Regions from separate parts of the Blastochloris viridis genome, predicted to be linked through region 2. Evidence: predicted binding sites of a transcription regulator. Region 2 holds the regulator's gene; the other holds the start of a gene.
The links. Region 2 encodes HrcA, which represses chaperone genes, less so after heat shock. Its sites were predicted from a motif close to GTTAGCACTCNCNNNNNGNGAGTGCTAAC; they were not measured.

Region 1: the regulator HrcA is predicted to act here: its motif matches at 5,613-5,641, upstream of groES (co-chaperone GroES).

What each region holds. Positions count from the first base shown of each region.
Region 1 covers NZ_CP012946.1:1,422,478-1,438,529, forward strand. Annotated here, with positions in the region: gene BVIR_RS06320 (GumC family protein) at 1-1,399, shown strand, start outside; gene BVIR_RS06325 (GNAT family N-acetyltransferase) at 1,516-2,769, opposite strand; gene BVIR_RS16730 (hypothetical protein) at 2,955-3,428, opposite strand; gene groL (chaperonin GroEL) at 3,412-5,055, opposite strand; gene groES (co-chaperone GroES) at 5,173-5,487, opposite strand; gene BVIR_RS06340 (3-hydroxybutyrate dehydrogenase) at 6,060-6,842, shown strand; gene BVIR_RS16735 (hypothetical protein) at 7,243-7,455, shown strand; gene BVIR_RS06345 (usg protein) at 7,606-7,875, shown strand; gene BVIR_RS06350 (exopolysaccharide biosynthesis protein) at 8,163-8,768, shown strand; gene queE (7-carboxy-7-deazaguanine synthase) at 8,881-9,516, shown strand; gene queD (6-carboxytetrahydropterin synthase QueD) at 9,513-9,866, shown strand; gene BVIR_RS06365 (proteasome-type protease) at 9,928-10,677, opposite strand; gene BVIR_RS06370 (transglutaminase family protein) at 10,964-11,869, opposite strand; gene BVIR_RS06375 (alpha-E domain-containing protein) at 12,017-12,958, opposite strand; gene BVIR_RS06380 (circularly permuted type 2 ATP-grasp protein) at 12,992-14,407, opposite strand; gene BVIR_RS06385 (competence/damage-inducible protein A) at 14,792-15,541, shown strand; gene BVIR_RS17015 (hypothetical protein) at 15,628-15,789, opposite strand.
Region 2 covers NZ_CP012946.1:3,272,757-3,288,808, forward strand. Annotated here, with positions in the region: gene BVIR_RS14245 (2-isopropylmalate synthase) at 1-1,385, opposite strand, end outside; gene BVIR_RS14250 (ISAs1 family transposase) at 1,811-2,953, shown strand; gene BVIR_RS14255 (2,3-bisphosphoglycerate-dependent phosphoglycerate mutase) at 3,028-3,651, opposite strand; gene dapB (4-hydroxy-tetrahydrodipicolinate reductase) at 3,664-4,479, opposite strand; gene BVIR_RS14265 (DUF1330 domain-containing protein) at 4,559-4,861, opposite strand; gene pyrF (orotidine-5'-phosphate decarboxylase) at 5,014-5,718, opposite strand; gene BVIR_RS14275 (class I SAM-dependent methyltransferase) at 5,832-6,428, opposite strand; gene dnaJ (molecular chaperone DnaJ) at 6,516-7,649, opposite strand; gene dnaK (molecular chaperone DnaK) at 7,805-9,718, opposite strand; gene lepB (signal peptidase I) at 10,354-11,064, shown strand; gene BVIR_RS14295 (VOC family protein) at 11,219-11,629, opposite strand; gene BVIR_RS14300 (hypothetical protein) at 11,702-12,631, shown strand; gene grpE (nucleotide exchange factor GrpE) at 12,918-13,550, opposite strand; gene hrcA (heat-inducible transcriptional repressor HrcA) at 13,616-14,716, opposite strand; gene rph (ribonuclease PH) at 14,868-15,581, shown strand; gene rdgB (RdgB/HAM1 family non-canonical purine NTP pyrophosphatase) at 15,584-16,052, shown strand, end outside.

The DNA.
Region 1 (16,052 bases), 1.9 Mb from region 2:
GTTCCGCACTCAGGCCAACCTGTTCGTCGGCGTCAACAACACCCAATTGTCCAACCAGCAGCTTTCGGAGCTGAACACCCAGCTTGGCACGTCGCGCGCCCAGAAGTCCGATGCGGAAGCGAAGGCGCGGTCGATCCGCGGGATGCTCGCCTCCGGCCGACCGATCGAGGTTTCGGAAATCCTCAATTCCGAGCTGATCCGGCGCCTGGTCGAGCAACGCGTCACGCTCACGGCCGTGCTGGCGGAGCAGTCATCGACGCTGCTCGGCCAGCATCCGCGCATCAAGGAACTGCGCGCCCAGATTTCCGCGCTCGAGGGCCAGATCCGCCGTGAGGCGGACCGGATGGTGCGGGCGTTCGAGAGCGACGCCCGCATCGCCGAAGCGCGCGAGCAGCAGCTGGCGAAAGACCTCGAGCAGATGAAGCGTCAGGCCGCCGGCTCCAACGAGCAGGACGTGCACCTTCGCGCGCTCGAACGAGAGGCGAAGGCGCAACGCGACCTGCTCGAATCCTACCTGGCGCGCTATCGTGACTCGGCGGCGCGCGACACGCTGTCGGCGCTGCCGGCGGACGCGCGCATCATCTCGCGGGCGACGCCCTCCAACGTGCCGAGCTTCCCCAAGAAGCTGCCGATTATAGCCCTGGTCACGCTTACGGTGCTGGTGTTGTCGGCCGGCCTTCTCGTCAGCGCGGAGCTGTTTTCCGGACGCACGCCGCCGTCGTCGCCGCCGAATCGAAGCGGCAGGACGGCGCCCGATGCCGAAGCGACCCGGACCGAGCTGGGCGAGGCGTCCGCCCCGGCTCCAGGCGCTCCCACACTGTCCGACCTCGTCCGGGAGCGAGGGGCGGGCATGGTCGCGGTCGCGCCGGCCAACGGCAGTGTCGATGCGAGCCCGATCGTCGTCCGGCTTGCCCGCGGCCTCGCCGTGAGCGGCCGCGCCGTGCTGATCGAACTCGATCCGCGTCAGACCGGCGCGAGCCTGGTCGGCGATCCGGCCGCGCCTGGCGTGGTGGATCTGGTGCGCGGCACCGCGTCGTTCGGGCAGGTAATCCAGCGCGACCGCACGTCGCGCCTCCACATCGTTCCGACCGGGGCGCCGTCGCCGGAGATCGAGGACCTGCTGGCCGCCGACCGGCTGGTGGTGGCGCTGTCGGCGCTGGCCCAGACCTACGACCACGTCATCCTGGCGGCGCCGCCGGCGACGGCGTTGGCCAAGGCGGCGTTTGCGCCGCAATTGCCGCTGGTGGTCGTGGTCGGTCCGAAAAAATGGGAACCGGCGGAGGCCGAGCAGATCTACGATCAGCTGACGGAAGCCGGCATCGCCGATCTGATCGCGGTGGTGGAGGACGATGCTCCCGACGAGGCTGCGGAGTCGGACGATCCGGTTATGGCAGCCTAAAGCACCTGCCGGTCCGGCTGAATCGAGCGGATGTTCTGAAATTTTGTATTATCGACGTTTCCTTCGCAAAACGGGCTCCGGCTTTTGCGGAAACTACGTTCGCTTCGCCGGCCTGATTACCGTGTCTCTTCGGCCGAGCAGCCGGCGCCGAACAGCCGGCGGCGGACCGATTGGACCGTTGCCCACAGACGCGGCGACTGCTTGATGCGGCGCTTGAGCGCGTTCTGGCCGGCTCGTCCAGCCGCCAGCACCCCACCGCTCAGCGTCAGCGGCAGGAAGGAATCGAACAGCGCTTCGGCTTCGTCGCAGAACCAACCTTTGTAGCCGGCCTCGCCGACACCGAGGTCGAACCAATCGTAACCCGCCGCGCAGCACTCGGAGACGAGGTGGATCAGCAGCACGACGCCGGGGCTCCAGCGCGCGTTCTCCGAGCCGGTGATCGACAGCAGCAAGGCGGATACGCGCCGGTCATCGCGCAGCACGCCGCAGAACGCGATCACCTCGGTGTCGCATTCCAGCACGTGGCACTCCAGCAACGGCCGGCCGTCGGAAAGGCCGTGCTGCACCGCCGCGCGCAGGAAGGCCTCGACGCCGGGCTCGGCAAACACGTTGGCGATGCCGGCCCTGCGCAGCCGCGCGGCCTTTTGGGCGAAATAGGCATCGATCGCCCGCGCGGCCTCTTCAGGGGTTTCTGTGCGGTGGTAGCGATAGCCGGGGTTCCGCGCGAGCTTGCGTTCCTTGCGACGGAAATTGTGGCGGGTATCCGGCGACATCAGTCGCGCCAGATAGGCGGCCGGGTCGCTCTCCAACTGGGCGCGCCAGCCATAGCTCGGCGCCGGCTGGTGTGGCAGCAGGCGCAATGGGTTGGTGACGCCGTCCCAGGCCGACGGCTGGCGCTCGATTGCGAGCACGTCAACTCGCACCCCCAGCTTGGCGATGCGGGCGAGAAGATCGGCCACCGCGGCAGCGTCCAGGCTTTCGGCGAGGCTTTTCCGCCACAAGCCGAAATTGTAGTTGACGTGCGTTCCGCCAAGAGGCTCGGCAACCCAAAACGGACCAACCCGGCGCCGGCCGAGGGGCCACAGCATGGAAGGTCGTCCGGTGCCGTCGAATCCGATCACGATCATCGGCTCGACGCCAGCCAATGTGCCGACGTGGCGCAGCCACAGCGCCAGAATGTCGAAGCGTTGGCAGGCCGGAAACACGACCTCACGCTCCAATGCCCGCCACATCGGCTCTGCCGCGGCGAGGTTGGTAAATATCCTCAATTCCGCCAGCGCCGAGCTGCCCGTGGCCACAGCAGCCGACCGGCACGGCAACGTGGCCTCGGTTGAACCCAACGTCACGCAGTTGTCCTCACGCAAATCCATCGACGCCCTTCGGCTTGGTCGGGACAGTCGGGCCGATGGGCGTTCCCGATTTGTCGTGATCGTAAGTCGTCAGCCACCACTGCCGCATCCGCAATTGCCGAAAGGCTGGGATGCGGATGGTCGGAATGTGACGCCGATCGCTCCCTGCAGTCCGCCGTCGGCCGAAATTGGCTGTGGTTTCTCAACTAAAGATAGGCATTAATCGCCTTCTGCGAGGTAATAGCGAGGGAGAACGATCCGCGATCACTTCTTGGTGGCGGGTGCGAATTATCGTCCGGACCGGACTGGAGAATGAACTCTTCGCGGTTGAAACGTGAAGCTTTCAGGGCTGCGCGCTCCAGAAACACAAATTTCGCGCGAACGCAGGATCGCAGCGTGGGAACCGGTTTGGCGGAAAATGCTCCAGACCTCTGAATTGCTGGCCGTTCTTTGACAACGGCGCGTCCCGGCCAAGCCGAAGAACGCAGGTGGCCAAAACTAAAATCCCGGCGGTTGCGGCCGCCGGGATTGAATCTCATGCGTATTTCACCCGCAGGTGCGGCGTGGAATGCCCGGTCGTCCGGTCTGCGTCCGAAGTCGGCGGTTGCGCCGACCTCGGACGTCGATTTGGCGAGCGGCGTTCCGGATTTCTGGCCCTTCGGCTCAGTAGTCCATGCCACCCATGCCGCCCATGCCGCCGCCCGGCATTGCCGGCGCGGCCGCCTTCTTCGGCAGCTCGGCGACCATCGCCTCGGTGGTGATCAAGAGGCCGGCGATCGAGGCGGCGTTCTGCAGCGCGGCGCGCACCACCTTGGTCGGGTCGATGATGCCCTTGGCGACCAGATTGCCGTACTGGCCAGACTGGGCGTCGAAGCCAAAGACATAGGTTGCGTCGTCGAGGATCTTGCCGACGATCACCGAGCCGTCTTCGCCGGCATTGAGCGCGATCTGGCGGGCCGGCCAGGACAGTGCCTTGCGCACGATCTCAATGCCGGTCTTCTGGTCGGCGTTGGCGACCGGGATGCCGTCGAGCACCTTGGTGGCGCGCAGCAGTGCGACGCCGCCGCCCGGCAGGATGCCTTCTTCGACCGCGGCGCGGGTGGCGTGCAGGGCATCGTCAACGCGATCCTTGCGCTCCTTCACCTCCACCTCGGTGGCGCCGCCGACGCGGAGAACCGCGACGCCGCCGGCGAGCTTGGCCAGGCGCTCCTGCAGCTTCTCACGGTCGTAGTCCGAGGTGGTGTCCTCGATCTGCGCCTTGATCTGCGCGACGCGGGCGTCGATGTCGGCCTTCTGGCCGGCGCCGTCGACGATGGTGGTGTTCTCTTTCTCAATCACCACCTTCTTGGCGCGGCCAAGGTGAGTCAGCGTGACATTCTCAAGCTTGAGGCCGAGGTCCTCGCTGATGGCGGTGCCGCCGGTGAGAATGGCGATGTCCTGCAGCATGGCCTTGCGGCGATCGCCGAAGCCCGGCGCCTTGACCGCCGCCACTTTCAGGCCGCCGCGCAGCTTGTTGACGACGAGGGTGGCGAGCGCCTCGCCCTCGACGTCCTCGGCGACGATGACGAGCGGCTTGGAGGTTTGCACCACCGCTTCGAGCAGCGGCAGCAGCTCCTGCAGGCCCGACAGCTTCTTCTCGTAGATCAGGATGTAGGCGTCGTCGAACTCGACGCGCATCTTCTCGGCATTGGTGACGAAGTAGGGCGATACGTAGCCGCGGTCGAACTGCATGCCCTCGACGACGTCGAGCTCGGTGGCGAGGCTCTTGGCCTCCTCGACCGTGATCACGCCCTCATTGCCGACCCGCTTCATGGCGTCGGCGAGGAAGCCGCCGATCTCGGCGTCACCATTGGCGGAAATGGTGCCGACCTGGGCGATCTCGTCGTTGGAGGTGACCTTCTTGGAGTTCTTCTTGAGGTCCGCGACCACCGCTTCGACCGCAAGGTCGATGCCGCGCTTCAAATCCATCGGGTTCATGCCGGCGGCGACCGACTTGACGCCTTCCTTCACGATGGCCTGGGCCAGCACGGTGGCGGTGGTGGTGCCGTCGCCGGCGAGGTCGGACGACTTGGAGGCCACCTCGCGCACCATCTGGGCGCCCATGTTCTCGAACTTGTCCTCGAGCTCGATCTCCTTGGCGACGGTGACGCCGTCCTTGGTGATGCGCGGTGCGCCGTAGGACTTCTCGAGGACGACGTTGCGGCCCTTGGGGCCGAGCGTCACCTTCACGGCATTGGCCAGGATGTCGACGCCGCGCAGCAGCCGGTCGCGCGCGTCGGTAGAGAATTTCACGTCTTTCGCAGCCATGGTTTAGTCCTTGAAAACGGAGGCCCGACCGATGCGGGCAAAGGGAAACTGTGTCTCTCGCCGACGCTGTTGCGCGGCGTCACGGCTCAGGCAGCCTCGAACTCAGGCTGCCTTACCTCAGGCAGCCTTCTTGGCGCTGTCGGTGCCTTCGATCACGCCCATGATGTCGGATTCCTTCATGATCAGAACCTCGACGCCGTCGATCTTGACTTCGGTGCCGGACCACTTGCCGAACAGCACGCGGTCTCCAGCCTTGAGGTCGAGCGGGACCAGCTTGCCCGCTTCGTCGCGCGCGCCCGGGCCCACGGCCAGGATCTCGCCCTGCTGGGGCTTTTCCTTCGCCGTATCGGGAATGATGATCCCCCCGGCGGTCTTCTGCTCAGCGTCGATGCGTTTGACCACGACGCGGTCATGGAGCGGCCGGAACTTCATGTCATTCCTCCAAAGCATTCTTGCGTTCAAAAAAGCTGCAGCGATAGGGCGCTTCAAGCCATCCCCCTTCGCCCGGCTGCGACATAGGCAGCCGCGCAACACCCCGCAAGGGCGTGCCACAAAAATTTAGCACTCTCGATAGGGGAGTGCCAATATGGAATACCGCGTGATTATGTTGGGATTATGCGCTTCAAACCGAAAGAATAGGTATTTGGAAATTTAGGTGGCCTGAGAATTTAAAAAAGTTCGAAAAAGAAATTGACATCTCACAACGCAAAGAGAGTGAAGAATTCGCGGGAACAAATCCGACAAGACGTCCTATCGCCGCGAGGTGCCGGACACAGCGGGAGTTCTCTTTGAGAGGCGATCCTCCCTGGTGGTTCGCCTGCGCCAGGCTGTGCCGCCGATCGCGATCTTCGGTCGCCACGGTATCGTGTAAGCTGGCGCGGGCGCATCCATTGGTGCTCCCGGTCCGCCATCAACCGGGCGGGCACGATGTTGGCCGCGTTGCTGGGGACCGCCGCCGGCCGGCTTGGCGAACAACACAACGATCGTCCCCGGGGAGTGAGAACATGCTGAAGGGAAAGGTGGCGGTGGTGACCGGCTCCACCAGCGGTATCGGGCTGGGCATCGCCCGGGCGCTGGCGGCGGAGGGCGCCGACATCATGATGAACGGGTTCGGCGACGCCGGCGAGATCGAGACGCTGCGCGCCGGCATGGCTGCCGAGTTCGGGGTGCGGGTGGCCTTCAACGGCGCCGATCTCGCCAAGCCGGCCGAGACGCGCGGCCTGATCGAGGCCGCCATCGCCGAGCTCGGCAAGGTCGATATCCTGGTCAACAATGCCGGCATCCAATTCGTCTCGCCGGTCGAGGACTTTCCCGATGAGCAGTGGGAGCGGGTGATCGCGATCAATCTGTCGGCGGCATTCTACGGCACCAAATATGCGTTGCCGGGGATGAAGAGCCGCAATTGGGGCCGCATCATCAACGTCGCCTCGGCACACGGCTTGGCGGCCTCGCCCAACAAGTCGGCTTATGTCGCGGCCAAGCATGGCGTGGTCGGCCTGACCAAGGTGGTGGCGCTGGAGACCGCGGAAACCGGGGTTACCGCCAACGCCATCTGTCCCGGCTGGGTGCTGACGCCGCTGGTGCAGAAGCAGATCGACGCGCTTGCCGCGCGCAAGGGCCTCAGCGATGCCGAGGCGAGCCGCGATCTGCTGAGCGAAAAGCAGCCGTCGAAGACGTTCGTCACGCCCGAGCAGATTGCTGCCCTGGCGGTGTTCATCTGCTCGGACGCGGCCGCCAATCTGCGCGGCGCTGCCATCAACATGGATGGCGGCTGGCTGGCGCAGTGAGAGGTGCCGTGCGCCGGGCGGCGCGAGCCGCTCCGCCCGGTGCAGCGCGTACGCGTCAGCCCGATCCAACGCGGACTGACGCGGATATGATTACGCCCAAGCTCGCCAAATCGTGCCGCCTTGCTATAAAATTGAGCAGTTGCCGCCGTAATGCCGGACAATGTTGCCGCCGATCCGGGCGTGGCGGTACAAAACAGCGAACACTCGGTTGGCGGCCGTGCAAGCGGCCCTCCGTTCGGCCTGGGGCGGTAGCTGTATCCCGCCGTGACACCCGCCGGTTCCCGGATCGGCATTAACCAATCGGTACCTTCGCGAACTGGACCATCGCTTGCATGGGGGGTGTGGTGCGATGGCGCGGACATCGGTTGCGGTCAACCGAACGTGGACCGCCGGGTGCTGGGTGGAGGTCGAGATGTGGGTTCGTTGCGTTGCTGCCATGGTTTTCGCGAGCGCAGGCCTGTTCACGCTGCTGGCTCTGACCGGGGATGGCCCGGTTTTCGCCGTCAAGGAACGGCAGATGGTGGTGCTCGGCGCCATTGGCGAGTTGCCGGTTGGCGTTACGATGGCGAATACGCTGGCGGTCGTCGGCTCGACCTCGACAGTGGCCCGCTAACTGTTGGCACTCATCTTTAGATGCTGCCAGATAATACGGAAGTTCATCTAAAATTTCTATAGCCACCCGTTGCGCGCCAGTCGTCTTGAGCTATCATTTGGCCTGAGCGATCCAAATTCTCTCGCGAGCGTGTGAAGGGAGGGTAAGGGAATGGTGAGTGATGATTTCAGGCGTCAGGTCGCGGGCTATGGGCTGACGACGGCCAATATCTGCTATCGTCGGTCGGATTTTCCCGCCATTCTCCAGACGTTTATCTGGCAGGACTATGATCTTTATCCAAAGTTCCCGTCGCTGACCAAGTTTTTGAATTTCTGGGAAAGCGAACTGGAAGGGCCGTTGCACTCGGTGACCGTCGCCCATTCGCGGCTGATCGGGCCAGCCGAATTCAAAATCGTCGACGGCATGTTCCGGCTGCATTGAGCCGAGCCGTCCGGCTCCGGGCGCCGCCGTCGCGGCGGCGATGGCGGGAACGAATCCGCTGGCACCAATGGTCCGGTGCCGGCTTCCGGCATCCTGGACCATTGGTTCGGGTGGGGACGGCGGCTCACCATCGCCAATCGCCCGACCTGTCGGCAAGGAGGCACCCGGTTTGTAGCGGGAGAGGTAACCAGGTAAGCCGACCTCAGTCATCGTGCCGATCGGCGGCGGCGAAGCCTTGATTTCGCCGGTTCCGTACGACACCTATGGCAGACAAGGGGAACTCAGTTATGTCCGCCGCCGGTCGCCGCACGTCCGAACTTTTGTCTGAGCTGGCGGTGGGTGATCCCGACGAAACCATCACCTTCGGCGAAGTTTTCCATCGCCTTGAGCACAAGGCGTTCGGCGCGCTGTTCCTGGTGCTGGCGATTCCCAACTGCTTCCCGATGGTGCCCGGCGTATCGGTGATCACGGGTGTTGCGGTGCTGCTGCTGGCACTGCAGCTGGCGTCCGGGCTCGAGGAGCCGTGGCTGCCGTCGGCGATCCGGCACAAGGGGTTCGCTCGCGGTGCGTTCGCCCGCGTTCTCGGCAAGACGCTGCCGTGGATCGTCCGCGTCGAGCAGCTCGCCTCGCCTCGGCTGCAAATTCTCACCTCCGGCACTGGCCGGCGCGTGTTCGGCGCCATGATCGCGGTGCTGGCGGTGGCGATGATGCTGCCGGTGCCGTTCATCGGCAATATCCCGCCGGGCATCGCCATTGCGGTGCTCTCGCTCGGCCTGCTGGAGCACGACGGCCGGGTGGTTGCGGTGGGCTATGCGGTGGGGACGGTGGCGATTATCGTGGTGGCCGGCATGTTGGCGGGCCTGATGATCGGCTTCGAGGCCATCGTGTTCTGAGCCGGCGACCGAGCCGCCAGCGTCTCATCCGCGCGGGGGCGGCATTCTTTGCGGTTTTTCGACCGACGGGTTGGAGAGCCGTGTTTCGCCTGACGCCCGCCGGGACTGACGTATGGCCTACGCCGTCAAAGAGATGTTCTACACCTTGCAGGGCGAGGGCCGGAACGCCGGGCGGGCGGCGGTATTCTGCCGGTTTTCCGGCTGCAATCTGTGGAATGGCCGCCAGGCGGATCGCGGGCGCGCGGTTTGTACCTTTTGCGACACTGAATTTGTCGGTGTGGACGGGGCGGGCGGCGGTGGCTTCGGTTCCGCGGGCGAGCTCGCGGCGGCCGTTGCGGCCACGTGGCCGGCTGGTGGGTCGGGCACGCCCTTGGTGGTGCTCACCGGCGGCGAGCCGCTACTGCAGGTCGACGCCGCGCTGATCGCCGCGTTGCACGAGCAGGGGTTCGAGATCGCGGTCGAGACCAATGGCACCATCGCGCCGCCGCCGGGGCTCGACTGGATCTGCGTCAGCCCGAAGGCGGGGGCGCAGCTGGCGGTGACGGCGGGCGACGAGCTGAAACTGGTGTTTCCCCAACACGGCGCCGGGCCGAGCCGGTACGAGACGCTGGCATTCACCCATTTCCTGCTCCAGCCGATGGACGGGCCGGAGCGTGAGCGCAACACCGAGGCGGCGGTCGCCTATTGCCTCGCCCACCCACGATGGCAGCTCAGCCTGCAGATCCACAAGATCCTCTGCATTCCATGAAAATCACTCAGGTCTTTACGTTCGAGGCCGCGCACCGGCTTCCCAAGGTGCCGGAAACCCACCGCTGCCACCGCATGCACGGCCACTCCTACCGGGTCGAGCTTCGGCTGGAAGGGCCGGTGGACCGGGAAACCGGGTTCGTGGTCGATTTCTTCGACATCGAAGCGGCGTTCGCGCCGCTGCACCAGCAACTCGACCACCGCTGCCTCAACGACGTCGCCGGGCTCGACAATCCGACCGCCGAGAACATCGCGATTTGGATTTGGGACCGGGTCAGGCCGGCGTTGCCGCAGACCGTTGCCGTCGTCGTCTACGAAACGCCGACCTGCTGGGCGGAATACCAAGGCTGATGCGCTGGCGGAGCATCGACGCGGCTCGGCCGTTGGGCGTGTCGGGACGACGCTGTCGTCACTACGATTTCGGCACGCCGTAGGGCGGCCGCGGAATCGCCATGTGGGCGGCGCGCAACGCCGCCGACCAGCGCTCACGCAGGTCGTGGAAATAGGGCTCGCCCGGCTCGATGCGGTAATTGAGCTCGGCTTTCAGCGCGTCGCGCCGCATCATCAGCACGTCGATAGGCATGCCGACACCGAGATTCGACCGCATGGTCGAATCCATCGAAATCAGGCTGATCTTGAGGCCGTCATATAGATCGGTCGAGAAGTTGCAGGCACGATCGAGAATCGGCTTGCCGTATTTGTGCTCACCAATCTGCAGATACGGTGTGTCAACCGTGCATCTGATACAATTACCGGCCGCGTAGATCATATATAGCTCTAGCTTGCTGCCGGAAATCTGGCCGCCGAGCAGGAACGACACGTCAAATGTGAGGTTCGATTGCTCCAGGCCGGTGGCATAGAGCGAATGAACCAAGCGGATCGCCTTGCCGATGCGCTGGGCACCCTGGAACATGGTCGGCGCGTCGATCAGCGTCTCGCGTTCGCCGGTTTCGGAATTCTCGATGCCTTCGGCCAGAAGGCTGACCACCGACTGCGAGATCGACAGGTTGCCCGCCGACGCCAACCCCATCACGCGCTCGCCGAGCCGCTCGAACACGTGCAGCTTGCGAAAGGTCGAAACGTTGTCGAGGCCGGCGTTGGTGCGCGTGTCAGCGATCATCACCAGGCCGTCGTGCACCAGCAGTCCGCAGCAATAGGTCATCGGCTCCACCCCTGTCGGGCCGTTCTTAGAGCATCCGCCGATCCGATTGAACCAGGCAGCACTCTAAGCCTTTGAGTTACCGTATCCTCTGTCGCAAGACCGCTGTCCACTGTTGCCGAGAATGCCATAGAGCTTGACGCGCACACACAACCTGCTGTCGGCGTCGTTGCAGCCTCTCGGCGTGCCCTTGCGATCCGAGCGTGGCGCCGCGGCAGACACCTTTTGGCTGGGCCACGCCCGGTGGCGACGGCGGGTGTCGATGCCGGCGGGAGCGCGGTCGTGGGCCTCAGTTCTGCGACTGGATCTGCGACTGCGGCAGGCCCTTGGTCCGGCTCTGGGCCTGCTCTTGCGCCCGGGACGGGCTCGACGCCTGGTCGAACATCCCCATCCGGGTGACGAAGACCTCGACCGTCATCGTTTCGCCGGTGCCGCCGCGGCGGCTGCCACGCACTGGGGCGGCGCCGAGATAATCGAGGCCGGCGGCGACGCGGACATGGGTGTCGGTGATGCAGATGCCGTTGGTGGCGTCGAAGCCGACCCAGCCGAGGCCGGGCACGAACGCCTCGGCCCAGGCGTGGCTGGCGCCGGCCTGATTCTCGTCGCTGCCGCTGTAGTAATAGCCGCCGACGTAACGGGCGGGAATGCCGAGCCGGCGGGCGGCGGAAATGAAGATGTGGGTGATGTCCTGGCACACCCCCCGCTTCAGGGCGAACGCCTCGGCGGCGGTGGTGGCGGTGTGGGTCGGATCGCTGTCGTAGACGATGTCAGTGTTCAGACGCAGCAGCAGCGTGTGCAACCGGTCGAGCGGATCGGTCGGTCCGCTCATGGCGACGTCGTTGGCGAACGCCTCAATGGCGGGGTCGGCACGGGTGAGGTCGGTCTCGCGCAGAAACAGCGAGGGCGGCAGCGGCTCGACCGTGCCGCGGACCACGCCGTGGCTGTCCTCGGTCTCGACCTCGCCGGCAACCAGCACGCTCAGGTGATCGAGATGGCCGTTCATCGAGAAGGTGTCGGTCAAATTACCGAACGCATCCTGGTGACGCTCCAGCCGGCAATCGGCGGACACATCAATCCGCCAGCCCACGACATACTGCCCGTCATGATTGCGGGGGGTGAGCCGCAACGTCTGGATCAGACCGTTGATCGGTTGCTGATACTGGTAGCGGGTTTCGTGGGTGATGCGAAGGCGCATGGCGACATGCCGGACGTAGGAAAAACCATATCACACGGGATCGAAAAAGATCGCCTCATGGTTCCGGCTGCGATCTTCATGACATCTTGGGTCGAAACATCGGTCGCAGTCGGACATCAGCCTCCGAGCTGGAGCGGAGCATTCCTATCACACCAGATACTGCTCGGCCACCTCGGCTCCGAGCTTGTGATTGTCAGCGATGAAACCGGCGATGAACTCGTGCAGCCCGCCGGAGAAGATGGCCTCCATCCGCACGTTCTGCAGCCGCGAGCGCACCGAACGGGCGTGGCGCTGGGCCGGTCCCTGGCGGCCGTACTGCTGGGCGAGCAGGTCGAGATAGCGGGTGATGTTCTCGTAGCAGCTCGCCAGCGAGCGCGGCATCTGCTCGTTGAGAATGAGGAAATCGGCCACCAGCCACGGTTTGACGCTTTCGCGGTAGACCCAGTGGAACGAGGTGAGGGCGGAAACCGCGCGCAGCACGCTGGTCCACTGATAATAATCGAGCGCGCCGCCGATGTGGGATTCCTCGGGCAGCAGCAGGTGGTATTTCACATCGAGGATGCGCGCCGTGTTGTCGGCACGCTCGATGTAGTGGCCCAGTCGCTCGAACCAGTAGGAATCGCGCCTGAGCATGGTGCGCGAGGCCGAGCCGTCGAACAGCAGCGAAGCTTCCTTCACCTTGTCGAGGAAGCGGTTGACCTCGTCGCGATCGAGCCGGCGACGGTCGAGCTTTTTCAGCGCCAGCCAGATGTCGTTGACCGCCTCCCACATCTCGACGGTGAGCGCGGTGCGCACCGCGCGGGCGTTGGAGCGGGCGATCTCCAGGCAGTTGACGATCGAGAACGGGTTGTCCGGCGAAAATGCCAGGAACTCGGTGACGGTGCGCTCGGTGGCGTCGCGATAGTGCTTGTGGAACGCGGCGGCGCAGCCGGTGGCGGCCAGCGCCGACTCCCATTCGTTGGAGGAGCCGCCATAGGACGACGGCAGCGAGGCCATCCGCTGGGCGACCTCAAGGGTGCGGGCGATGAACTCAGCGCGCTCGACGTAGCGAGCCAGCCAATACAGGTTGTCAGCGGTGCGCGACAGCATGGACGCAACGACGGTTCGAGGGGCAAAACGTGATCATGCGCCGAGCACCCAGGTGTCCTTGGTGCCGCCGCCCTGCGAGGAGTTGACCACCAGCGATCCGGCCTGCAGCGCCACGCGGGTGAGGCCGCCCGGCACGATGCGCACGCCGTTCTTACCCTGCAGCACGTAGGGGCGCAGGTCGACGTGGCGCGAGGCGATGCCGTCCTCCACCAGGCAGGGCGCGGTGGAGAGTGCGAGCGTCGGCTGGGCGATGAAATTGGAGGGATCGTGCTTCAGCTTGGCACGGAAGCTCTCGATCTCGTCCTTGCATGCCTTGGGACCGATCAGCATGCCGTAGCCGCCGGAGCCGTGGGTCTCCTTCACCACCAGGTCGTCGAGATGGTCGAGCACGTAGGCCAGCGCATCCGGCTCGCGGCAGCGCCAGGTCGGCACGTTCTTCAGGATCGGCTCCTCGCCGAGGAAGAAGCGGATGATCTCCGGCATGTAGGAATAGACCGCCTTGTCGTCGGCAACGCCGGTGCCGACGGCATTGGCGAGCGTCACGTTGCCGGCCTGATAGGCGCCCATCAGGCCCGGCACGCCGAGCGCGGAATCGGGGCGGAAGACGAGGGGGTCGATGAAGTCGTCGTCGACGCGCCGGTAGATCACGTCGACGCGCTTTGGTCCCTCGGTGGTGCGCATGTAGACCACGCTGCCCTCGACGAACAGGTCGCGACCCTCCACCAGCTCGATGCCGAGCTTGTCGGCCAGGAACGAGTGCTCGTAATAGGCCGAGTTGAACAGTCCCGGCGTCAGCAGCACGCAGGTCGGATCGGCCGGGGCGGTGCTGGGGGCCACCGATTTCAGGGTGGCGAGCAGCTCGTCCGGATATTTTTCGACCGGTGCCACCCGGTGGGTGGCGAACAGCTCGGGAAACAGCCGAATCATGATCTCGCGGTTTTCCAGCATGTAGGACACGCCGGAGGGGGTGCGGGCATTGTCTTCGAGCACGTAGAAGGTCTCGGGGTCGATCCGCACCACGTCGATGCCGGCGATGTGCACCCAGATGTCGTGCGGCACCCGCTGGCCGTTCATCTCCGGCCGGAACACCGGGTTCTGGAACACCAACTCCTCCGGCACGATGCCGGCACGCATCGCCTCGCGCTTGGAATAGACGTCCTGGATGTAGAGGTTGAGCGCGCGAATCCGCTGCTCCAGCCCCTTGGACAGCGCCGCCCATTCGGCGTTGGCGAGAATGCGCGGCACAATGTCGAACGGAATGAGCCGCTCGGTCGACTCGGCGTTGCCGTAAACGGCGAAGGTGATGCCGATGCGGCGGAACAGAAACTCCGCCTCCCGGCGCCGGTCATCCAGCAATGCCCGCGGCACAGTCGCAAGCCATTCCGACAACTGCCGGTAGCCGGGACGGACATGGCCGTTGAGGCCCTTCATCTCATCGAAGGCAGCCATTGGACGCCTTTCCTCAACCCAGGTCCACAACCCCGGTCCCAACGGGCCGTCTGCGGTTCGGCCGGCAGGCCGGCCCGCAGGGGCCCGGAAAACATCAAGCCGTTCACCGCTTTCGGCCCACCGCCTGTTGGCGTGTGCACGAATATGGTTGAGACTTTCTCCTCGTCGCCTCAAGCTTAGACGCAAATTCCGGGCCGATGGAAGAGCCCTTGCTGCATTCGGCGGCAATCCTTCCACTTCTGATGATGATGCCTAAAAAATAGGCGCAAACAACGCGGTGCGCCCGATGAACAGGCGCGGCCCACCACGGGGCTCCGGCGACGCTCGAATGGGAAGGCGCTGTCGATCGGGCTAGAGGCTGGTGGCGATCCCAGGGGAGTTGTCATGGCCGATCCGATCACCGTCACCGCCGCCATCCTCGTCATTGGCGATGAGATCCTGTCCGGGCGCACCAAGGACAGGAACGTCGGCTACATCGCCGACTTCCTCACAGCGCACGGCATCGACCTCAAGGAGGTGCGAATCGTCAGCGACGACGAAGCGGCGATCGTCGCCGCGGTGAACGCGCTACGCAAAGGCTACACGTATCTGTTCACCACCGGCGGCATCGGTCCCACCCACGACGACATTACCGCCGATTCGATCGCCAAGGCGTTCGGCGTCCCGATCGGGGTCGACCCGCGCGCCAAGGCAATGATGCTGGAGCGGTTCGCCGAGGCCGACCTCAACGAGGCACGGCTGCGCATGGCGCGCATTCCCGCCGGCGCCGACCTCATCGCCAACAAGCTGTCGAAGGCGCCGGGCTTCTGGATCGGCAACGTCATCGTCATGGCCGGGGTGCCGGCCATCATGCAGGCGATGCTGGAGGAGGTGGCGCCGAAGCTGAAGACCGGCGTGCGGATGCTGTCGGAGACGGTGCGTGCCGAGCTGCGCGAGGGCGACATCGGCACCGAACTGCGGGCGGTCGCATCCGCCCACCCCGAGGTGATGATCGGCAGCTATCCCTTTCTGGACGACGTCGGTTTGCCCAACACCAATCTGGTGGTGCGCGCGCGCGACGCCGACAAGCTGGCGGCGGCCCGGCACGCGGTCGAGACCATGCTCGCGGCCGTGCGGCTGAAGCTGGGGCGGTGAGCGCGGACGCGGTGGTGCTGTTCCCGTGGGAGCTCGGCGTCGCGGTCCACAGCCGCCGGCCTGCGACCGCCCGGTGCGGTGACAGCTCAACGCCGCCACGCCGCGTCGTTCTTGAGCAAAGCGGTGCGGTGCAGCATCTGCGACACCGTGACGGCCTGGTCGTGAACGGCACGCGCCACAAGCCCGGTCATGGCGATGACCTGCAGGCTGAGGGTGAAGGTGAGCGTGGTCCAGAACGCGCGAGCCATGGCGACCTCACAGCAGTATCGCCGTGATCACGACCGGGGTTCGATTGCGACCATGTTGCCAGGTGGTCATTGAGTTGACCGCGAGGGTTCACATCTCATTAACCATAATTTCGGAGGTGTGGTTCCGCGGCCGAACTGCCATCGCCGCGGCGTTCGGTGGGTCAGATCGTGATTCCGAAAGCGACCCCGGCGAAAAATCCTTGAGCCGAAAGAGCGCTCTCGGCGACCGGTCGCGCAATCGACCTCGCCGGCCGATTATGGCC
Region 2 (16,052 bases):
TAGAGTTCGAGCTTGGCATCGTGCGGCACCAATGCCTTGATGGCGTTGAACACCGCATCCACCGGCCCGTTGCCCTCGGCCTCCTCCAGCACGCGCGCGCCGTCGACTTCGAGCCGCATGGTGGCACGCTGCGGCCCGTGGGTGCCGGCGATCACCGACAGCGACACCAGCTTGATGCGGTCCTGCGCGGTGGCGATCTCCTGGTCGACCAACGCCTCGATGTCCTCGTCGTAGACCACCTTCTTGCGGTCGGCGAGATCCTTGAAGCGGTTGAAGGCGTCTTCGAACTCGTTGTCGCCCAGTTGATAGCCGAGCTGCTTCAGCTTCTCGCGGAAGGCGTTGCGGCCGGAGTGCTTGCCCATCACCAGCGAGGTCTGCTTCACGCCGACGCTCTCCGGCGTCATGATCTCATAGGTCTGGGTGTGCTTGAGCATGCCGTCCTGGTGGATGCCGCTCTCGTGGGCGAAGGCGTTCCGGCCGACCACCGCCTTGTTGTACTGCACCGGGAACGAGGTCACCGCCGACACCAGCTTGGAGGCGCGCGTCAACATCTCGGTCTTGATGCCACTCGCGAACGGAAGGACGTCCCCGCGGGTCTGGATCGCCATCACCACCTCTTCCATGGCGGCGTTGCCGGCGCGCTCGCCGATGCCGTTGACGGTGCATTCGATCTGGCGGGCACCGGCGCGGAGGCCGGCCAGCGAGTTGGCCACCGCCATGCCGAGGTCGTCGTGGCAGTGCACCGAGAAGATCGCCTTGTCGGAGTTCGGCACGCGCTCGCGCACCATCTTGATCAGGGCGAAATACTCCTCCGGCGTCGTATAGCCGACGGTGTCGGGAATATTGATGGTGGTGGCGCCGGCCCTGATGGCGCTCTCGACCACCTTGCACAAAAAGTCGTGCTCGGTGCGGGTGCCGTCCTCGCAGCTCCATTCGACGTCTTCGACGTGGTTGCGGGCGCGCGACACCTGGGCGACCACCAGCTCATGCACCTCGTCCGGGGTCTTCTGCAGCTTCCACTTCATATGGACCGGCGAGGTCGAGATGAAGGTGTGGATGCGCGGCCGGCGCGCGCCTTTCAGCGCCTCGGCGGCGCGGTCGATGTCCTTGAAGGCGGCGCGGGCGAGGCCGCAGACCGAGGCGTTCTTCATGCGCGCGGCGACCAGCGACACCGCCTCGAAATCGCCGTTGGAGGCGATCGGGAAGCCGGCCTCGATGACGTCGACGCCCATCTCGTCCAGGAGGTCGGCGACCTGCAGCTTCTCCTCCAGCGTCATGGTGGCGCCGGGGCACTGCTCGCCGTCGCGCAGCGTGGTGTCGAAGATGATGACGCGGTCTTTGGCGGTGGACTCGGTCGCGGCGTCGGACTGCGGGTTGGCGGTCATCGGGGCATCCTTATGGTGCAGAGCGCGGGCGCGAGGCCTCGGCGCGTCTAAAGGTCCAGTCTTGCTTGGTTCCGAGAGGTGCTCGAAATCCCCTGAGCGCCCAGGCAAAGCCCGGCCGGCCCTCAGGGGCAGCTAAGGAGCAGGAGCCCGCCGAGCAGCAGAGCATGCCGGACGTCCGCAATCGCGGTCCGGTTCCAGGTGTGGCTCGTCGTCGAGCGAATCACCAAAATGCCCTCTGGTCTCGCGCCATCGGCTGCCGATCGGGTCGGCGCCGCAAACCACGAATGATCGCTTTTAGCGAATGCGCCAATCGCTGGCAAGGCCGCGAAGGGCGAAGGGCAGGGCGATCGGGTGAAGAAAGGGGTGACAAAGGCCTGAAGTGCTGAATCTGTCGGTTCCTCCGATTCGGATGCGGAGGATGGGCGATGGAGCCAGCGGAACCGGACTTTGCCGCGCTTGGGGAAGCTCTTGTTTTCCTGGACTATTTCAAGGACATGCCCGACCCGCGCCAGCGCGGCAAGGTGATGTACTCGCTGGAGGAGGTGCTGCTGCTGTGCCTGCTGGCGGTGCTGGCCGGCGCCGAGACCTTCGTCGACATCGCAAGGTTCGGCGAGACGAAGCTCGACCTGCTGCGCCGGTTCCGCACGTTTCTCCATGGCACCCCCTCGCACGACCACCTCGGCGACATCCTCGCCACCCTCGATGCTGCGCAGTTCCAGCGTTGCTTCGTCGCCTGGGTGGCGGCGGTGACCGGGGCGCCCGCAGACGTGATCGCCATCGACGGCAAGACGCTGCGCCGCTCGGCTAAGAGGGACGCCAAGGCGGCGGTCCACATGGTGTCCGCCTTCGCGGCGCGCCAGCGCCTGGTGCTCGGCCAGGTCAAGGTGGCCGACAAGTCGAACGAGATCGTCGCCATCCCCCAACTGCTCGCTCTGCTGTCGATCGAGGGCGCCATCGTCACCATCGACGCCATGGGCTGCCAGCGCGCCATCGCCGCGCAAATCCTCGCCCAGAAGGCCGACTATGTGCTGGCCCTGAAAGGCAACCAGGGCAGCTTGCGAGAGGACGTCGAGCTGTTCGCCGCCGAGCAGAAAGCCAATGGTTTCAAGGACACAGCGATCAGCCGCCATCACAGCGTCGATGGCGATCACGGCCGCATCGAGACCCGCACCACCACGGTGATGCACGACGTGGCTTGGCTCCGAGACCGTCACGATTGGCCCGGCCTGACCAGTGTCGTCATGGTCGAAAGCATGCGCGAGATCGGCGCCAAGTGCGAGCAGGAGACCCGCTTCTACATCGCCTCGCTGGCGTCCCCGGCCGACCAGCTCGGACCCGTCATCCGCAGCCATTGGGCGGTGGAGAACAGCCTGCATTGGATCATGGACATGGTGTTCCGCGATGACGACTGCCGCGTCCGCACCGATCACGCCCCCGCCAATTTCACCACCCTCAAGCACATGGCCCTCAATCTCATCCGCAAGGCCCCGGGCAAGGATTCTCTCCGCCTCAAGCGAAAAGTCGCCGCCTGGGACGACGACTTCCTCGCAAGTCTCCTGGCAGCGTGATTTTTCACCCGATTGCCCTGGGGCGAAGGGAACGATCGGCCGCCCCGCGACGACGGGACGGCCACGTCCCGGCGTCAGCCGGCCAGATCGTGCACGCTCTCGACCGTGGAGTCGGCCTTAAGGCGGTAGACGATCGGCACGCCGGTGGCGAGTTCGCGCTTCAGGATGCCTTCCGGCGTGAGCCGCTCCAGCACCATCACCAGCGCGCGCAGCGAGTTGCCATGGGCGGAAACCAAGACGCGCTTGCCCTGCAGCACCTGCGGCAGGATGTCCTGCACGTAGTATGGCAGGGTGCGGGCGACGGTATCCTTCAGGCTTTCGCCGCCGGGCGGGGGCACGTCGTAGGACCGGCGCCAGACGTGAACCTGCTCCTCGCCCCACTTCTTGCGGGCATCGTCCTTGTTGAGGCCGGTGAGATCGCCGTAGTCGCGCTCGTTGAGACGCCAGTCGCGGATGGTCTCGAGGTTCGGCTGGCCGATCTCGTCGAGGGCCAGGCGCAGCGTCTCCTGGGCGCGGCTGAGCGCCGAGGTGAAGGCGATGTCGAACTGAAGGCCGAGCGCTTTCAGCTTCTGGCCGGCGGTCTTGGCCTCGGCGACGCCGAGTTCGGTCAGGCCGGGGTCTTTCCAGCCGGTGAACAGGTTCTTCAGGTTCCACTCGCTCTGGCCGTGACGGCAGAGCACGAGGAGGCGCTCGCTCATGGAAGGTCCTTCTCAGATATCCGTGAGGCCGAGCACGTCGGCCATGGAATAAAGGCCCGGCGCCTTGCCGAAGCCCCATTGCGCGGCCTTGAGCGCGCCGCGGGCGAAGATCATGCGGTCTTCGGCCTTGTGGCCGAGGACGATGCGCTCGAACGGACCTGCGAACACCACGTCGTGGTCGCCCACCACGGTGCCGCCGCGCAGCGAAGCAAAGCCGATGTCACCCTCGCGCCGTGCGCCGGTCATGCCGTCGCGGCCGCGGGCGGCGTGGTCGTTGAGCGCGGTGCCGCGGCCCGCGGCCGCCGCCTCGCCCAGCAGCAGCGCGGTGCCGGAGGGGGCGTCCACCTTCATGCGGTGGTGCATCTCGACGATCTCGATGTCGAACTCGGGCCCCAGCGTCGCCGCGGCACGCTTCACCAGCGCGGCGAGCAGGTTGACGCCGAGGCTCATGTTGCCGGACTTGACCAGCACCGCGCTGCGGGACGCCGGTTCGAGTTGTGCCGCCTCCTCCGCCGAGAAGCCGGTGGTGCCGATGACGTGGACGAGGCCGGATTTCGCCGCGAGGGCGGCGTAGGCAAGGCTCACCGCGGGCGTGGTGAAGTCGAGCACGCCGTCCGCCTTGGCGAAGGCGGCGGCGGGATCGTCCAGCACCGGCACGCCCAGCGCCGGCAGCCCGGCCAGCACACCGGCGTCGCGCCCGAGCGTCGGCGCCCCGGCCCGCTCGATCGCGCCAACCAGCATGACGCCGCGCGCCTCCGAAATCGCCCGCACCAGAGCGCGCCCCATGCGCCCGCCGGCACCCACCACCACCAGCCGCAGATCGGCCATCCAAATCCTCCAGGGTTGACGCTTGGCACTGTCGCGCGGCGTCCTGATGAGTCAAGGTCCCGGACCGGCGGCCAAACCGTCAGGCCGGCTGCGCCCCGTCATAGCCCTCGATGATCACCAGATCGACCTCGCAGCCGCGCAACAGGTATTGCTTGGCGTCCTGGTATTCCGTGGAGGCGTAGCAGGCCTTCGCCGCTTCAAAGCTCGGGAATTCCAGCACCACGTTGTGGGGCTTGGAGCTGCCCAGCCCCTCGAACGGGCCGCCGCGGACGATGAAGCGTCCGCCGAATTTGGCGAACGCTACGGCGTTGCGCCGGCGGTACTCGTCGTAAAGCGCCTGCTCATTCACCGCGACCCGCGCGATCCAGTAACCCTTGGCCATCGTCACCTCCGATTGAGCATCGTCGTCCCGGCCACGCGGCGGCATGCGTCGCATCCGCCGCGCGAGCCGGACCGGGAGCAGGACAGAGTAGAACCTGCGCACGGCCCCGGCTCTCCGCTTCGCTGCGGCCGGGGCGACGACGGTTTCTGCCTTCAGATCGCGGCGGCCGCGGCGATCTCGCCGACGATAAGGTCGGCGGCGCGCTTGGGATCGGGCGCTGCGATGATCGGCCGGCCGACGACGAGGAAGTCGGCGCCGGCCCGGATCGCCGCGCCCGGACCCATCACCCGCTTCTGGTCGCCGACGGCGGAGCCGGTCGGGCGAATGCCCGGCGTCACCAGCGCCATGTCGCGCCCGACCACGGCGCGCACCGCCGCGACCTCCTCGGCCGAGCACACCAGGCCGTCGACGCCGGCTTCCTTGGCCTGGGCGGCACGGCGGGCGACGGTGGCGGCGACCGAGGCCTCGACACCGGCGGCGGCGAGGTCGCTCTGGTCCCACGAGGTGAGAACACTGACGCCGAGAATCTTCAGCTCCGAATCGCCTCGCCCGGCGACCGCGGCGCGCATGGTCTGCGGATAGGCATGAACGGTGAGGAACGACACCCCGAGCTCGGCGGCTTTACGGGTGGCGCGCTCCACCGTGTTGGCGATGTCGTGCAGCTTGAGATCGAGGAACACCTGGTAGCCGGCGGCGATCAGCTCGCCGGCGAAGTCGATGCCGCCGGCGATCGCGAGCTCAAGCCCGATCTTGTAGAACACCGCCGATTCGGCGAGCGTCTCGACCAAATGCTCAGCTTCGGCGACGCTCGGAACGTCGAGCGCAACGATCAGGCGTTCGCGGGCCGGTACGATCATGAAGCGCAGATCCCTTGAGGCTCGACGGCGGACCGATGTCGGCGGTCGGGCACCACGCGGTGCCGTCGGTCGCGCCGGCTGGACGCTGATACGCGACCGCTTCCGCTTTTAGCTCAAGCTCGGCGGTAAACCCAGACCCGCGCCGGCGGCACGTTCAGCCAGATACGCCGGGTTACGGTGGCGGTGTAGTCGCCGGCGTCCTTGGGGATCGGCGGCACCACCGCGTAAGTGAACTGGATGAACGGCGCGCCGGGCTGCATCAGCCGGAACGCGGCGTTGAGCAGGGTCAGGCGGTGCAGCAACGGCTTGGTGAACAGCGGCAGCGACGACACCACCGCGGCGGCCGGCTCGGCCAGTTGATGCCGCAGCGTCCGCGTCAAGGTGTAGGCGTCGCCATGCACCACCGTGGCGGTGGGATAGCGGCGCGACATCAGGTGGCTGAATTCGGTGTTGAACTCGACCAGGACCAGACGGCTGGGGTCGAGGCCGCGGGCGATCAGCGCTTCGGTAACTGCGCCGGTGCCGGGACCAAGTTCGACCACGGGCCCAGGCCGGGCCAGATCGACCTGTTCGGCCATGGCCTTGGCCAACGCGCGCCCTGACGGCGCGACGGCACCGGTGGTCAATGGCCGCTGGAACCACGACTGCAGAAAGCGCAGCTCATCGTCGAGGCGCAGCGGCTTCTTCTGTTGGAGCGTTTTCTGGAGCATAACCGGTTTCCGGACGGCCCGGCGAGGTGGAACAGGCTTAAACTGCGGTAACAGGCCGGTCAAGGCGGGGTTCGACCAAACGTCGCATCACTCGCGCATCCCGTCAAAGAATTCCCGAACCTTGGCGAAAAAGCCTGCGGATTCAGGATGGTTCTCCTTGGATGACGCCTTGTCGAACTCCTGTAGCAGTTCGCGTTGCCGCTTCGAGAGTTTCTGCGGCGTCTCGATCACCACCTGGACGTACATGTCGCCATAGGCTTTCGAGCGCAGCACCGGCATGCCCTTCCCCGCCAGGCGGAAGCGCTTGCCGGACTGGGTGCCCTCCGGCACCTTCACCTTGGTCTTGCCGCCGTCGATGGTCGGCACCTGGAACTCGCCCCCCAGTGCCGCGGTCACCATCGAGATCGGCACCCGGCAATACAGGTCCGAGCCCTCACGCTGGAAGAAGGCGTGGGGCTGAATCGACAGGAAGATGTAGAGATCGCCGCTCGGCCCGCCGCGTACGCCGGCCTCGCCCTCGCCGGAGAGGCGGATGCGGGTGCCGTCCTCGACGCCGGGCGGGATGTTTACGCCGAGCGTGCGGTCGCGGGTGATGCGGCCGGCGCCGCCGCAGACCTGGCAGGGGTCGTCGATCACCGTGCCGCGGCCCTGGCAGGTCGGGCAGGTGCGCTCCAGCGTGAAGAAGCCCTGCTGGTGGCGGATGCGGCCGGCGCCGCCGCAGGCGCGGCAGGGCGTCGGGCTGGTTCCCGGCTTGGCGCCCGAGCCGGAGCAGGCCTCGCACGACACCGTGGTCGGGATGCGGATCTGGGCCGATTTGCCCTTGTAAGCCTCGGTGAGCGAGATCTCCATGTTGTAGCGGAGGTCGGCACCACGCTCGCGGCCGGAGGCGCGCGAGCGTGCCCTGCCGCCCACCCCGAACAGATCGTCGAAGATATCGGCGAAGGTATTGGCGAAATCGGCGCCGAACCCGGCCGGGCCGGGTCCGCCCATGCCGTGCTCGAAGGCGGCGTGGCCGAACCGGTCGTAGGCGGCGCGCTTCTGCTCATCCTTGAGGACGTCGTAGGCCTCGTTGAGCTCCTTGAAGCGGTGCTCGGCCTGATCGTCCCCCGGGTTGCGGTCCGGGTGCCACTTCATCGCGAGCTTGCGGAAGGCCGATTTGAGGTCGCCCTCGCTGGCCTCGCGCGCAACGCCGAGAATTTCGTAATAGTCGCGTTTGGACATGGCGGTTATGTGCGGGTGCTCCCGGCTCCGGCGGCGCAATCGGCCGCCGTCGGGGCCTGAACCAGACAGGATCGGACCGGACAGGAAAGGGAAAAGCCCCCACCCGGAGACTTCTGTTGGTCTCGCCGGGTGAGGGCCATGGTCTGCTCCGCGCGTCAGGCCGACTTCTTGTTGTTCTTCTTGTCGTCGTCGACCTCGGTGAACTCCGCATCCACCACGTCGTCCTGCTTGGCACCGCCTTCGCCGGCCCCAGCCTCACCGCCCTGGCTGGCGGCATACATCGCCTCGCCAAGCTTCATCGACACCTGGGCGAGGGTATTGGCCTTGGCCTTGATGGTCTCGGCATCGTCGTCCTTGAGTGCGGTCTTCAGATCCGCCAGGGCGTCCTCGATCACCTTGCGGTCGGCTTCCGACACCTTGGCGCCGTAGTCGGCCAGCGACTTTTCGGTCGAGTGGACCAGAGCCTCGGCCTGGTTCTTGGCCTCGACCACCTCGCGGCGCTTCTTGTCGTCGTCGGCATGGGCCTCGGCGTCCTTGACCATGCGCTCGATGTCGGCCTCCGACAGGCCGCCCGAGGCCTGGATGCGGATCTGCTGCTCCTTGCCGGTGCCCTTGTCCTTGGCCGAGACATTGACGATGCCGTTGGCGTCGATGTCGAACGTCACCTCGATCTGCGGGATGCCGCGCGGTGCCGGCGGAATGCCCATCAGGTCGAACTGGCCGAGCATCTTGTTGTCGGCCGCCATCTCGCGCTCGCCCTGGAAGACGCGGATGGTGACCGCGCCCTGATTGTCCTCGGCGGTCGAGAACACCTGGCTCTTCTTGGTCGGGATGGTGGTGTTGCGGTCGATCAGGCGGGTGAACACGCCGCCCAGCGTCTCGATGCCGAGCGACAGCGGGGTGACGTCGAGCAGCAGCACGTCGCGGACGTCGCCCTGCAGCACGCCGGCCTGGATCGCCGCGCCGATCGCCACCACCTCGTCGGGGTTGACGCCCTTGTGCGGCTCCTTGCCGAAGAACTGCTTCACGATCTCCTGGACCTTGGGCATGCGCGTCATGCCGCCGACCAGCACCACCTCGTCGATCTCGCCGGCGGTGAGGCCGGCGTCCTTCAGCGCCTTGCGGCACGGCTCGACGGTCTTCTGGACGAGGTCGTCGACCAGCGCCTCGAACTTGGCGCGGGTGAGCTTGAGCGCAAGGTGCTTCGGCCCGCTCTTGTCGGCGGTGATGAACGGCAGGTTGATCTCGGTCTGGGTGGTCGAGGAGAGTTCGATCTTGGCCTTCTCCGCCGCCTCCTTCAGACGCTGCAGCGCCAGCTTGTCGCCGCGCAGATCGATGCCCTGCTCTTTCTGGAATTCGTCGGCCAGGTAGTTGACCAGCCGCATGTCGAAGTCTTCGCCGCCGAGGAAGGTGTCGCCGTTGGTCGACTTCACCTCGAACACGCCGTCGCCGATCTCGAGGATCGAGATGTCGAAGGTGCCGCCGCCGAGGTCGTAGACCGCGATGACACCGTTGCCCTTCTTCTCCAGGCCGTAAGCGAGCGCGGCCGCGGTCGGCTCGTTGATGATGCGCAGCACTTCGAGGCCGGCGATCTTGCCGGCGTCCTTGGTGGCCTGGCGCTGGGCGTCGTTGAAGTAGGCCGGGACGGTGATCACCGCCTTGTCGACCGTGGCGCCGAGATAGGCCTCGGCGGTTTCCTTCATCTTCTGCAGCGTGAAGGCCGAGATCTGCGAGGGCGAATAGGCCTTGCCGTCGGCCTCGACCCAGGCGTCGCCGTTTCCGGCGCGCACGATCTTGTAGGGGACGAGCTTCTTGTCCTTCTCGACCATCGGATCGTCGTAGCGGCGACCGATCAGGCGCTTGACCGCGAAGAAGGTCCGCTCCGGATTGGTGACGCCCTGGCGCTTGGCGGGCTGGCCGACCAAACGCTCGCCATCGTCGGTGAAGGCGACGATCGAGGGCGTGGTGCGGGCGCCCTCGGCGTTTTCAATCACCTTCGGCGTCTTGCCTTCCATGACGGCGACGCAAGAATTGGTGGTGCCGAGATCGATGCCGATGACTTTCGACATTGCGGTAAACCTTCCTTCTGCAGCGGACCGGCCGGGCCTTTAGAGCACCCGGATATTGGCTTTAAGTCGCGGAGTGGCGTTGCGTGCCCCCGCGGCCGACCAAAGCGCGGCCCCTCAAGGGTTCGGCGGCTATATAAGGAGCGGGGTTCCACCCCACAAGGGGCGCGTTCTCAGCCGGGCAGCAGAGACGGCCACACCGAGGTACGGCACGACCGTCCATTGAACGGCTTCGGGTGCAGCGTGGTGATCGAGCGGAGGTTGTCGCGGAGCGCCTCGCCGGGCCTCCGGGCCGGCATTTGCCATCCGCCAGCCGCGCACCGAGTCGATGATCGCCGGCCGGGTCTCGCGCAGTGGATTTTCTTGACAATACGGCAAGCCGAAACGCCGGTAACCTGCTCGGGCAGCGGGCCGATCGCGCTGGCTGAAGACAGCAATGCCGAACGGCGGGCGGCAACCGAGGGCCAGGCGGTTTCGACATCGGCGCCGCCGCGGCCGATCGCCGCACACCACGTCAACCGGTGCCGTTGCCGCAACCCGCCTTCGCGTGGTTCTGGCAAATCTTCCCTCCGGCGATATGGTCCCGGTCGGGTCACAATCCTCTGCTTCAAGGCGGCAGAGATTCCTCGGGGCGTTCCGTGCGCAACCAGATCAAGGCCGTCCTCGGTGCGCTCACCGCCTTTCTGGTGCTGCGGTCGTTCGCCCTCGCCAGCTATCACGTGCCGACCGAGAGCATGGTGCCGACCATCGAGATCGGCGACCGCATCGCCGTGAACAAGGCCGCCTATGGCTACAGCCGGTTCTCGCTGCCGGGTGGCGCCCTGCTGCCGCGGTTGCCGTTACCCGACGGCCGGCTGTTCGGCAGCCTGCCGTCGCGCGGCGACGTCGTGGTGTTCCGCCACCCCACCACCGACGTGGACCTGTTGAAGCGGGTGGTGGCGCTGCCGGGGGACCGTGTTCGCATCGAACATGGCCTGCTGATCGTCAACGACACCCCGGCGGCACGGGCGCCGGAGGGCCCGTTCTTCTACCGGGCGCCGGAGGGCTGGGTGGTGCGGGTGGCGCAGTATCGCGAGCAGCTGCCGGCCGGCCGCAGCCACCCGATCCTGAAGCGCACCGATTCCGGCCCCGGCAACGACATGGCGGAGATGACGGTGCCGGCCGGCCATTTCTTCGCGATGGGCGACAACCGCGACAATTCCGAGGACAGCCGGTTCGCCGAAGTCGGTACCGTGCCGTTCGAGAACCTGATCGGCCGGGTCGAGGCGGTGATGTACTCGATCAGCGCCTGCGAGCCGGAGCCCGGCCTGCGCTGCCCGCCGCCGCGCTGGCTGCAGTCGGTCGAATGAGCCAAAATCCGGCGTGACGCGGGGTCCGCCGGTGCGGTCGGAACCCCGTATTCCGGCTGCCGGCCCCGACAACTCGTCCCTGATCGAGGGAATTTCGGCGAGGTGGTTTCCGGGCCCCGAACGGAGCAACCGGAGCCCGACAACCGCCGTCGCATCAGGCCGGCGTCATCCAGCCGATCGCGCCGCCGCCCGGCTGGCGCAGGATGGCAAAGCGGCCCACCGCCGGCACCGTGAACGCCGGCCGGATCACCGTCGCGCCGGCGGCGACCGCCGCCTCGAGGCGCGCCTCGACGTCATCGACCGCGAGATAAGGCATCCAGTTATCCGGCACGCCCTCGAAGTCGGGTCCCGACATGGCGAAGACGCCCGCCACCGGCGTGTCGCCGGCGAACGCCACCCAATAGAGCGAACCGTCGGTCAGGTTATGCTCGGCGAACCGCCAGCCGACGGTCGCCTCGTAGAATGCCCGCACGGTATCGGGATCGCGCGTCATCAGCTCGTTCCAGTAAAAATGGCCGTGGGTCCACATCGCTGCCTCCATCGGTTCATACTGAAGGTAGGCCATTCGCCTCGACGGCGTCATGACGATTCGAACGACTGTCCGGCCAATTCCAACTCGATTCTGAGGAGACACCCCATGCGTCCGCTCGCCGTCGCCGCCCTTGTCGCCGTGTTCGCGGGGCCGGCCGCCGCCGCGGGCCCGGTGTTTCCGCCGGGCACCGCCGCCGGCCTGGTGCCGCCCGCCGGCATGACCCAGGTGCCGGGCATCGCCGCCTTCCAGGACAGCCAGAAGCGGGCGCGCATTCTGATCATCGATCTGCCGCGCGAGGCATATGGCGTGCTGACGCAGGAAATGACCGACGAGTCGCTGACCGCCAAGGGCCTGACGGAGGTAACGCGCGCGACGTCGACGCTGGCGAACGGCCCGGCGCTGCTGCTGTCGGGGCGGCAGTCGGTGGGGGCGGAGACCGTCAACAAGTGGATCCTGATCGCGCGCGGCCCGATGAGCGCGGTGATGGCGACGGCCGAGGTGCCGACCGCGAACGGGGAAGCCTATCCGGTGGAGGCGATGCGCGAGGCGCTGCTGTCACTTGTCTTCAGAACCCCGGCGCCGATCGAACAGCAGGTCGCCGCGCTGCCGTTCCAGGTCGGCGAGCTGGCCGGCTTCAAGCCGGTGCGGACGCTGGGCGGCACCACGCTCTATCTTTCGGCCGGCAGCGGCGATGACAATGGCGGCAAGGAGACCCTGATCGTGGTCGGCCGCGCCGGCGGCGTCCCCGACAGCGAAAAGATGGACATGTTCGCCCGCCGTCTGGTTGGCGGGATGCCGACCGTCAAGAAGCTGCGGGTCGACCGTTCGGAGCCGCAGCGGGTGCGCGGCGTGCCGGGCCACGAGATCCGCGCCAGCGGCGTCGATGCGGCCACCGGCAACCCGGTCAAGCTGGTGCAGTGGATCCGGGTCGAGCGCGGCAGCTATGTCCGCGTCGTCGCGGTGACGCCGGAGGCCGAGTTCGACGCGGTGATGCCGCGCCTGCGCGCGCTGCGCGACGGCATCGAACTCAACTGACCCGGATTGGTCTCAAAGGACCGTTTGGAAACTCCGACGGGGCCGCGCCGGAGCCGATTTCGGGCGCTCCGGCAGGAGCCGATCGAAGAGCGTACCGGGGAGTACGGTCGAGATCGGCGACGAACCGGGCGCCCGAAAGCGGCCCGGCCCTTCGGGTTGCGGGGCGAACGCCGGTCGCGGCGTCAAAAAGCTCGTAGGTACGCCCCGATATCGGTCTTGCTTTCCTCCTGGCGTCCGGCAGTTCGCGCCACAACGCGGCCTGCCGTCCGAGTTTCCAAACGGTCTCTCAGCCCCGATCCGAAGGCTCGCTCGGCGGCGGCGCCTCGGGCGCCACCTTGGGGCCGCCCTTGGCGACGCCGACCAGCGCCGGCCGCAGGATGCGCTCGCCGAGCACGTAGCCGGTCTGCACCACCTGCACCACGGTGCCGGTCGGCACGTCGGGGTTGGGAATTTCGAACATGGCCTGGTGCAGATTGGGGTCGAACTTGCCGCCGGCCGCCTCCACCCGGCGCACGCCGTGCTTCTCCAGCGTCTTGGCCAGTTCGCGCTCGGTGAGTTCGACGCCCTCCACCAAGGTCGTCAACGCGGCATCGCCCGACACCGCATCCGCCGGCACCGCGGCCAGCGCGCGCTCCATGTTGTCGGCGACGTTGAGCACGTCACGGGCGAACGCGGCGATGGCATAGCTCTTGGCGTCGGCGACCTCGCGCTCGGTGCGCCGGCGCAGGTTCTCCATCTCGGCCAGGGTGCGCAGCAGCTTGTCGCGCAGGTCGGCCGCCTCCGCGGCCAGGGCCTCCAGGTTCGGCTGGGGTGCGCTCGCTTGAGTCGCATCCGCCGGGGCCGCGCGGTCCGCCGGCGCGGCGTCCGCGGCGGTCTCGGCAGCCTGCTCGGGATTCAACGGGTGTCCGGACGTCGTCATAACGGCGATCCTGTCTCTGAAATTAACCAATTCCCGCCGGGATATCGGCGGAGAATCGTGAAAAATCAAGCCAGCGTCGGGTCCGGCATCGACGCACCCATCAGCCGGCTGACCACCTTGGCGGTATAGTCGACCATCGGGATGATGCGGGCGTAGTTGAGCCGGGTCGGCCCGATCACGCCGATCACGCCGACGATTTGACCCTCGGCGTTGCGGTAGGGCGCGGCGATGGTGGATGACCCCGACAGCGAGAACAGCTTGTTCTCCGAGCCGATGAAGATGCGCACGCCCTCGGCCACCTCGGCGCGGTTGAGAAGGTCGATCACGCCGCGCTTGGCCTCAAGGTCGTCGAAAAGGCTGCGGATGCGCTCCAGATCCTCCAGCGCCTTAAGGTTTTCCAACAGGTTGGCCTGTCCACGCACGATCAGCTGGCGCTCGCCCGCCGCGCCGCCGGACCAGGAGGCGAGGCCGGCCTGCACCAGACGCTGCGTCAGCTGGTCGAGCTCGGCTTGGCCGGCCGCCAGCCCGCTCGCAATGTCGGCGCGGGCTTCGGCCAGGGTGCGGCCGCGGATGCGGGCGGACAGGAAGTTCGAGGCCTCGACCAGCGCCGACGCCGGCAGGCCGGGCGGCAGCATCACCACCCGGTTTTCGACCTGGCCGTCATCGGCCACCAGCACCAGCAGCGCCTTGGTGGGGTCGAGCCCGACGAACTCGATGTGCTTGATACGGGTGTCGGACTTGGCCACCAGCACCACGCCGGCGCCGCGCGACAGCCCCGACAGCAGCGTCGAGGCCTCGGCGAGGATGCCGGCCATGGTGCGGCCCTCGCCGGCCACCTGCGCCTCGATCGAGGAGCGCTCCTCGGCCGAAAGGTCGCCAACCTCGAGCAGGGCATCGACGAAGAACCGCAGGCCGGTTTCGGTCGGCAGCCGCCCGGCGGAGATGTGCGGGGCGTAAACCAGGCCGGCGTGTTCGAGGTCGGCCATGACGTTGCGCACCGAGGCCGGCGACAGCGGGGTCGTGATCAGCCGCGCAATGTTGCGCGAGCCGACCGGCTCGCCGGTGGCAAGGTAGCTCTCGACGATCTGTTTGAAGATTTCGCGCGAGCGCTGATCGAGCTGCGACAAGGTGGCGTGTGGCACGACGACGGGACGTTCGATCGACAAGGGACTGAACTCCTTCGCCCCTAATGTGTCGTCCGCGGGCGCTCGCCGCAAGGCCGCTGGCGCGGTCGGTGCCTCCGGCGAGCGCCGTGCGCGGTGGCGCAGTCGGAAAATCCTGCTTAGAAGAACACGATCTTAGCCCAGGAGTCGTTCCATGCGTCCGTCCCGCCGCGCCCCCGACCAGATGCGCCCGGTGTCCCTTGAGCGCGGCGTTGCGCGTTACGCCGAGGGCTCCTGCCTGGTGAAGTTCGGCGAAACTCACGTCCTGGTTGCGGCGACGCTTGAGGACAAGATGCCAATGTGGCTGAAAGGCCAGGGCCGCGGCTGGATCACCGCCGAATACGGCATGCTGCCCCGAGCCACCCACGAGCGCACCCGGCGCGAGGCCTCGACCGGGCGGCCTTCCGGCCGCACCCAGGAAATCCAGCGTCTGGTCGGCCGCGCGCTGCGCGCGGTGGTCGACCTGCCTTTGATGGGCGAGCGCCAGATCACCATCGATTGCGACGTGCTGCAGGCCGACGGCGGCACCCGCACCGCGGCCATCACCGGCGCCTGGGTGGCGCTGCACGACTGCTTCAATTGGATGAAGGCGCGGAGCATGATTTCGCGTATCCCGCTCAAGGACCACGTCGCCGCGGTGTCGTGCGGTATCCATGACGGCGTGCCGGTGCTCGACCTCGACTATCTTGAGGATTCCAACGCCCACACCGACGCCAATTTCGTGCTGACCGGCGCCGGCGGCATCGTCGAGATCCAGGGCACCGCCGAGAAGGAGCCTTTCTCCGAGGCCGAATTGCTGGCGCTGATGGCGCTGGCCCGCACCGGGATCGGCGAACTGGTGGCGTTGCAGAAGCAGGCGGTGGCCTGATCATGGGTCATCACCCCGCGCGCCGCTGCGAGGGCCGCCTCGTCGTCGCCACCCACAATGCCGGCAAGCTGCGCGAGATCGGCGAACTGCTCGCCCCGTTCAAGATCGAGCCGGTCTCGGCGGCCGACCTCGGCCTTGCCGAACCGGCCGAGACCGGCACCACCTTTGCCGAGAACGCCCGCATCAAGGCCCAGGCGGCCGCGGTCGCCGCGAACTTGCCGGCTTTGGCCGACGATTCCGGGCTCGCGGTGTGGGCGCTGCACGGCGCCCCCGGCGTGTTCTCGGCGCGCTGGGCGGGCGCGGGCAAGGACTTCATGCCGGCGATGGCGAGAATCGAGGCCGAGCTTGCCGCCCGCAACGCGCTGACGCCGCAGGCGCGCATCGCCCGCTTCGTCGCCGCGCTCTGCCTGGCCTGGCCCGACGGCGAGGTGGTGGCGGTCGAGGGCGCCATCGACGGCGCCATCGTGTGGC